One region of the Micromonospora sp. NPDC007208 genome, then DNA from elsewhere that is predicted to be linked to it. Evidence: riboswitches for the same ligand, from Rfam matches in the RefSeq annotation. Region 1 holds a riboswitch; the other holds the start of a gene.

What was found. Region 1 has a riboswitch for thiamine pyrophosphate ahead of ACFYL6_RS17150 (ECF transporter S component). Riboswitches for the same ligand answer to the same signal wherever they lie in the genome.
Region 2: linked by a shared signal. The riboswitch ahead of ACFYL6_RS08960 (thiamine phosphate synthase) and the one ahead of ACFYL6_RS17150 (ECF transporter S component) in region 1 are both predicted to bind thiamine pyrophosphate.

Annotation. Positions count from the first base shown of each region.
Region 1 covers NZ_JBIAFG010000007.1:218,118-221,519, forward strand. The annotation lists gene ACFYL6_RS17135 (DUF6328 family protein) at 1-121, opposite strand, end outside; gene ACFYL6_RS17140 (sugar isomerase domain-containing protein) at 261-1,010, opposite strand; gene ACFYL6_RS17145 (alpha/beta fold hydrolase) at 1,065-1,895, opposite strand; TPP riboswitch at 2,003-2,107, shown strand; gene ACFYL6_RS17150 (ECF transporter S component) at 2,182-2,775, shown strand; gene ACFYL6_RS17155 (ABC transporter ATP-binding protein) at 2,896-3,402, shown strand, end outside.
Region 2 covers NZ_JBIAFG010000003.1:555,698-559,099, forward strand. The annotation lists gene thiO (glycine oxidase ThiO) at 1-937, opposite strand, end outside; gene ACFYL6_RS08960 (thiamine phosphate synthase) at 934-1,560, opposite strand; TPP riboswitch at 1,555-1,664, opposite strand; gene ACFYL6_RS08965 (ThuA domain-containing protein) at 1,978-3,402, shown strand, end outside.

The DNA of each region.
Region 1 (3,402 bases):
TGAACGGCAGGGTGAGCAGGAAGGCGAAGAGGATCTGCACGCCGGTCTGGGCGACCCGCAACTCCTGCAGCAGGTCGGCGAAGTTGCGCTGCCAGCGCTGCTTCTCGGTCTCCTTGGACACGCGCTACCTCCGGTGAGACGCTACTGCCGGCGGTCCCGGCCGCCGGCAGCAACGCCAATGCCCCACCCGACGGAGCGCGAAACAGGTTCACGACATCTGCCGTTCATCTCGGTGACGCACGTCGGCCACCGGCACCGTGTCAGGACCCGCGTCGGATGCGGCCCGCGTACCGCGCTTCCAGCTCGTTGTTGTGCGCGTCGCCGTCCGGGATGTTCGCCGACAGGTAGACCGGGGGCCGCTCCCCCGCCGCCAGCAACCGCGCCACCACCTCCACGGTCACCTGCTGCGCCAGCAGCGCCGCGGTGATCGAGGAGACCGCGCCGACCGCGCCGCCGCCGGGCAGGGGCAGCGTCGCGTCGCCGTACGGCGCGCCGTTGTCGAGCACCACGTCGGCGAGGTCGCTCAGCTTGCGCCCGGACGGGTGCCGGGAGGTCATCCGGCCGGAGTGCTGCGCCGAGGTGATCGCCACCAACCCGTGACCGCGCTCCTTCACCAGCGTGGCGAACTCCACCATCGCGCCGTTGACCCCGGAGTTCGAGGCGAGCACGAAGACGTCGGTGGGGCGCACCGGGGCCAGCTCGTAGAGGCGGTGGGCGACGGACGGGTCCCGTTCCAGCAGCGGGCCGAGCCGTTCGGCCGGTTCGCCGCCGAGCAGCACCAGGTCGCGCAGCGCGATCCGGTTGGTCGGCACCAGCCCGCCCGCCCGTCCGGCGATCTCCATGGCGAGGGCCTCCGAGTGCCCGGTGCCGAACGCGTGCACCACGCCGTCGGCGCGGACGGCCTCGGCGATCAGGTCGGCGGCCCGCCCCACCGCCTCCCGCTGGCTGGCGGCCACCCGGCCGATCGTCTCGGTCACCACGGCCAGATAGTCCTCGGATCTCACCGTCATACGTCCTCCGTCGTTCGATTGCGGGCCAGCCAGCCCGTTGGCGTCCACCACCACTCAGGCCGTTCCGCCGACTCGGGCCAGGATCGCCTCGGCGAGCGGGGCCGGCGCCGCGTCCGGGATCCAGTGACTCACCCCGGGCAGCTGTACGAAGCGGTAGTCCCCGGTGACGTTCGCCTCGCACGCCTCGGCGGCGGGCCGGCCGATGGCGACGTCCCGGTCACTCCAGACGTACGTGGTGGGCACCGCGACCGGGCCGACGCCGGCCAGGTCGGCGCGGGACATCGCCCGGTACCAGTTCAGCGCGGCGGTGAGCGCCCCCGGCTCGCGCATCGGGTCGGCGTACCGGTTCACCCGGGCCGTGTCGCCCACCCCGCCGAGCAGCTTGCGCAGCGCGGTGGCGTGCCACGCCAGCAGCACCTTCTCCGCCTTCTCCGGCTTGCGGAACAGCGCGATGTACGACGAGCGGGCCTTCTGCTGGGCGTCGGTGCTCAGGGCGTGCGCCATGGCCGCCGGATGCGGCACGGACACCGCGGTCAGCGTGCGGACCCGCTCGGGGTGCCGGGCGGCGACCGCCCAGGCCACGATCGCGCCCCAGTCGTGGCCGACCAGGTGCGCGGCGTCCAGCCCGAGCGCGTCGAGCACCGCCACCACGTCGGTGACGAGCTCGGGGATCCGGTAGTCGGCCACCGACGTGGGCCGGGCGCCGGGTGAGTAACCGCGCTGGTCCAGCGCGTACGTGCGCAGCCCACCCGCGTGCAGCGTCGGCACCACGTCGTCCCACTCACCGCTGTGCTGCGGGAAACCGTGCAGCAGCAGGACGGGTACGCCGTCCGTCGGACCGCCGACGGTCACCTCGAACGTGAAGCCTCGCGCGTCAACCCGCATGATCGGAAGCGTACCCAGCCTGCGGCGGGCCGGCCTCTCCCGCAGGTCAGGCGGATGCCCTGCTGGGCCCGCGCCGCAGGTCGGTGTTAGCGTCAGCGAGACAACTTCATATCCGACAGGGGAGCGCACAGCGCTGAGAGTGCGGGCACGCCCGCAGACCCTCGAACCTGATCTGGGTAATGCCAGCGCAGGGAGTTCGGTCGACCTCCAGCCGCGCCGCAGTCCGGTGCCACCGGACGCGGCGTGCGTCTTCTCCTGGTTCGCACTCACGAACTGGGAGCAACACATGAGATCCACCACCGACACACACCGTTGGCGCACCATCGACATCGTGGTCGCCTCGGTGATCGCGGTCGCCTTCGGCGTCATCTTCTGGGCCTGGGGCCTGGTCTGGAGCGCCACCGAGGGCGCGTTCGCCTTCTTCCCGCCGGCGCAGACGCTGCTCTACGGCGTCTGGCTGATGCCGGCGGTGATCGGTGGGCTGGTCATCCGCAAGCCCGGCGCCGCGCTCTACTGCGAAACGGTGGCAGCGGTCCTGTCCGCCCTGCTGGGCAGCCAGTGGGCCGGCACGGTGATCCCGCAGGGCATCGTGCAGGGCATCGGCGCCGAGCTGGCCTTCGCCGCCTTCCGGTACCGGTCGTTCCGGCTGCCGACCGCGGTGTTCGCCGGCGCGCTGACCGGCCTGAGCGCCGCGCTGTTCGACTTCTTCGTCTGGAACGTCGACTACGCGCTGACCGACTACCGCATCCCGTACGCGCTGCTCACCATCGTCAGCGCCACCGTGATCGCCGGCGTGGGCGGCTGGCTACTCACGAAGGCCCTGGCCAACACCGGCGTCCTGGACCGCTTCCCGGCAGGCCGAAACCGAGCCCTGATCTGACCCCCACCCAATAGCGTTGATCAAGAGGTTTGCGTCAACGGAAGCCGATTTCCTGACGCAAACCTCTTGATCAACAGGGGGGTGGGTGGGGGGCGCGCGGGCCGGGGAGGGGTGGGTTTTGTGGGCGGGGTACTGCTGCGGGGGTTTGGGTGGCGGCACGCTGGGCGGCGGGCTTGGGCGGTGCGCGGGGTTGACCTGCGGGTTGAGGCTGGGGAGCGGGTTCTGCTGCTTGGGCCCTCCGGGGCCGGGAAGAGCACCCTGCTCAGCGCGTTGGCCGGGCTGCTTCCCGAGGACTCCGGCGAGCAGGAGGGCACCGTCGAGATCGACGGGCTCGACCCGCGCAAGGGGCGGGAACGGGTCGGCATCGTCTTCCAGGACCCGGAGACCCAGCTGGTGATGGCGCGCTGCGGCGACGACGTCGCGTTCGGGCTGGAGAACCGGGGCGTGCCGGCCGACGAGATCTGGCCCCGGGTGGACGAGGCGCTGCACCGGGTCGGCTTCCCGTACTCCCGGGACCGCCACACCGCGGCACTCTCCGGCGGCGAGCAGCAACGCCTCGCCCTGGCCGGCGCGCTGGCCCTGCGCCCCGCCCTGCTGCTGCTCGACGAGCCGACCGCCAACCTCGAC
Region 2 (3,402 bases), on a different contig from region 1:
GCGCGTTGTCCGGGGTGCCCGGGCGCAGCCCGGCGACCGCCTCCACCAGGTCGTACTCGGCCAGTTCGGGCAGCAGGTCGACCCCGGCGCGCAGCAGCCGTTGCACGGCGCCGGCGGTGACCGTGGTGTCCGAGCGCTCCTCGACCGTCGCGCCGAGCACGACCTCGCCGTCGGCGCGGGGCACCAGGTAGACGTGCTCGCCGTCGGCGTACCCCCGGATCACGTGCCGGAAGCCCGGCGCGACGCCGTCGGGCGCGCGGAGCCGGAGGATCTGGCCCTTCACCGGCCGCACGGGCAGGCCGGTGAGCGCGGCGGCCCCGCAGCCGGCGGCGACCACGGTGACCTGGGCGTCCACATCGGACAGAGATCGGACCGGATGCGGCACGAGCACCGCGCCGGCCGACTGCGCGGCCGCGCGCAGCGCCGGCACCAGCAGCCGGGGGTCGACCTGGTGGTCGGTGGGCGCGAGCGCGCCGCCACGCACCCGTGGGGCGAGCGCCGGTTCGCGGTCGCGCAGCTCACTGGGGCGCAGCGGCGTCACGGGCAGGCCCAACCCCTGCTGGTACGCCCACAGTCGGCGCGCCTCGGCCAGGTCGTCGCCGGTGAGCCCGACCATCAGGGTGCCCTCGGTCCGGTAGCCGATCTCGACTCCGGTCGTCTCGGTCAACTCGGCGGCGAACGCCGGCCAGCGGGCTGCGGACGCCAGCAGCAACCCGCTCAGCTCCCGCTCACCGAAGTACGCCTCGGCGACCGGGGAGAGCATGCCGGCGGCCACCGCCGACGCCCCCGAGCCGGGCGCCGGATCGTGCACCACCACACGCAGCCCGCGCGCGGCGCAACGCCAGGCGATCGCCAGCCCGATCGGCCCCGCCCCCACCACTGCCACGTCCGGCCGGACCCGGTCGCGCGACGGCGGTGACGGGGACCGGCCGGTCAGCACGTCAGGGCCTCGATCAGCTCGGCGGTCGCCAGTGCCGGGTCGGCGGCGGCGGAGACGGCACCGACCACCGCCACCCCGTACGCCCCGGCGGCCCGCAGCGCGGGCACCCGGGCGGCGGTCACTCCGCCGATCGCGATGACCGGGACGCCGACGGCGTCGACGACGGCGCGTACCCCGGCGGGCCCGATGGGGTCCGGCAGGCCGGTCTTGGTGCTGGTGGTGTGGCACGGCCCGACGCCGAGGTAGCTGGCCCCCGCCGCGACGGCCTCGCGCGCCGGGCCCGGCGCGCGGGCGGTGGCGCCCAGCACACCGGTGGGGCCGAGCACCCGGCGGGCGGCGTCGACCGGCAGGTCGTCGGCGCCGACGTGCCCACCGGCGACGCCCGCCGCCAGCGCCACGTGCAACCGGTCGTTGACCAGGCAGGTCGCCCGGTACGGCGCGCAGAGCGCCAGCACCCGCCGGGTCAGGTCGTACGCCTCGCGGTCGGTGGCGGAGTCCTCGACCCGAACCTGCACCACCAGGTCGGCGTGGGCCACGCTGAGGGCGGCGCGAACCACGGCGAGTGGGTCGCGACCGGGTCGGGTGTCGGTGATGAGATGCAATCGCCCCAGGGACGGCACGGCAACGCTCCTCCCTGCGCCGGCATTACCCGGATCAGGTTCGACGGTCGGGGGCTGTCAGCCCCCCTCTCAGCCCGGTACACCGGGCTCCCGTGGGTTACTTGCGTGTCACCGTACGACAGATCCGCCGGCCTGCCAAGGCGCGGGGTCGACGGCGGCCGGTGGGCCGGGCCGCACCAGAACGACCAAGATCCATGGGGCACTTCATGCGGTCCTGTTCGGAATGTCGCCCCTCGTTGCAGAACCGTTACCCGTCCGCATCTTGCCCGACATCGAGCCAGCCGAATTAATTTGTTCAGCGATTCGACAAAATGTCGGTGGAGGCACCCTCGCACGGTGTGACCACCGGCTCCATCAGGGACGGCCTTCGGCGAGCCGACTCCCGCGAGCCCTGTCAACTACGACACAGGAGGCGGCGTGTCCCGTTCTCGTCGTGCCCGCGTACCCATCACCGCAACCCTTATCTCCCTGGCCATGGCCTCGACCACCCTGTTCGGCGCGCCCGCCCAGGCGGCCGCCCAGGTCCCCCCACGGGATGCGCAAGCCGCAGCCCCGGTCAGCCAGGTGGTGCCGAAGGCGCCGAAGGCCGCGGCCGATCCCTTCTCCGTCCTGATCTTCTCCAAGACCGCCGGCTTCCGGCACGACTCCATCCCCACCGGCATCGCCGCCATCCAACAGCTCGGCGCTGCCAACGGATTCACCGTGGACAACTCCGAGGACGGCGCCGCATTCAACGACGCCAACCTGGCGAAGTACAAGGCGGTGATCTGGCTCTCCACCACCGGTGACGTGCTCAACGCCGACCAGCAGGCGGCGTTCGAGCGCTACGTGAAGGCCGGCGGCGGTTACGTCGGCATCCACGCCGCGTCGGACACCGAGTACAGCTGGGCCTGGTACGGCGACCTGGTCGGCGCGTACTTCGCCAACCACCCGCAGAACCAGCAGGCCACGGTCAAGGTGGAGGACCACGCCCACCCGTCCACGGCCGGGTTGCCGGACCGGTGGTCCCGGTTCGACGAGTGGTACAACTACCAGACCAACCCCCGGCCGGACGTGCACGTGCTGGCCAGCCTGGACGAGAAGAGCTACACCGCCGGTGCCGGCGCGATGGGTGCGGACCACCCGGTCGCCTGGTGTCAGGACTACGACGGTGGCCGCTCCTGGTACACGGGGCTCGGGCACACCCGGGAGTCGTACGCGGAGCCCGAGTTCCTCTCCCACCTGCTCGGCGGCATCCGCACCGCGGCCGGTGTCGAGAACGCCGACTGCGGCGCCTCGAAGACCTCGAACTTCGAGAAGGTCGCGCTGGACAGCAACACCAGCAACCCGATGGAGTTGGACATCGCCCCGGACGGGCGGGTCTTCTACATCGAGCGCGACGGTCGCGTGCAGATCGTGAAGCCGGACACCGGCAACACCGTCACCGCCGTCGACCTGGACGTCTTCACCGGTAACGAGGACGGTCTCATCGGCATCCGGCTCGACCCGGACTTCGCCACCAACAAGTGGGTGTACCTGTACTACGCCCCGAACGACGGTGTCACGCGCAACCTGCTGTCCCGGTTCACCGTGACCGGTGACACCATCGACCCGGCCAGCGAGAAGCAGGTGCTGCGGGTCGACACCCAGCGCAACACCTGCTGCCACGCCGGCGGCAGCATGACCTTCGACGGCGACGGCAACCTTTACCTGGCCACCGGTGACAACACCAACCCGTTCGAGTCCAACTCGTACACGCCGATCGACGAGCGGGCGGGACGCCAGGACTACGACGCGCAGCGCACCTCGGCCAACACGAACGACCTGCGCGGCAAGGTGATCCGGATCCACCCGGAGGACGAC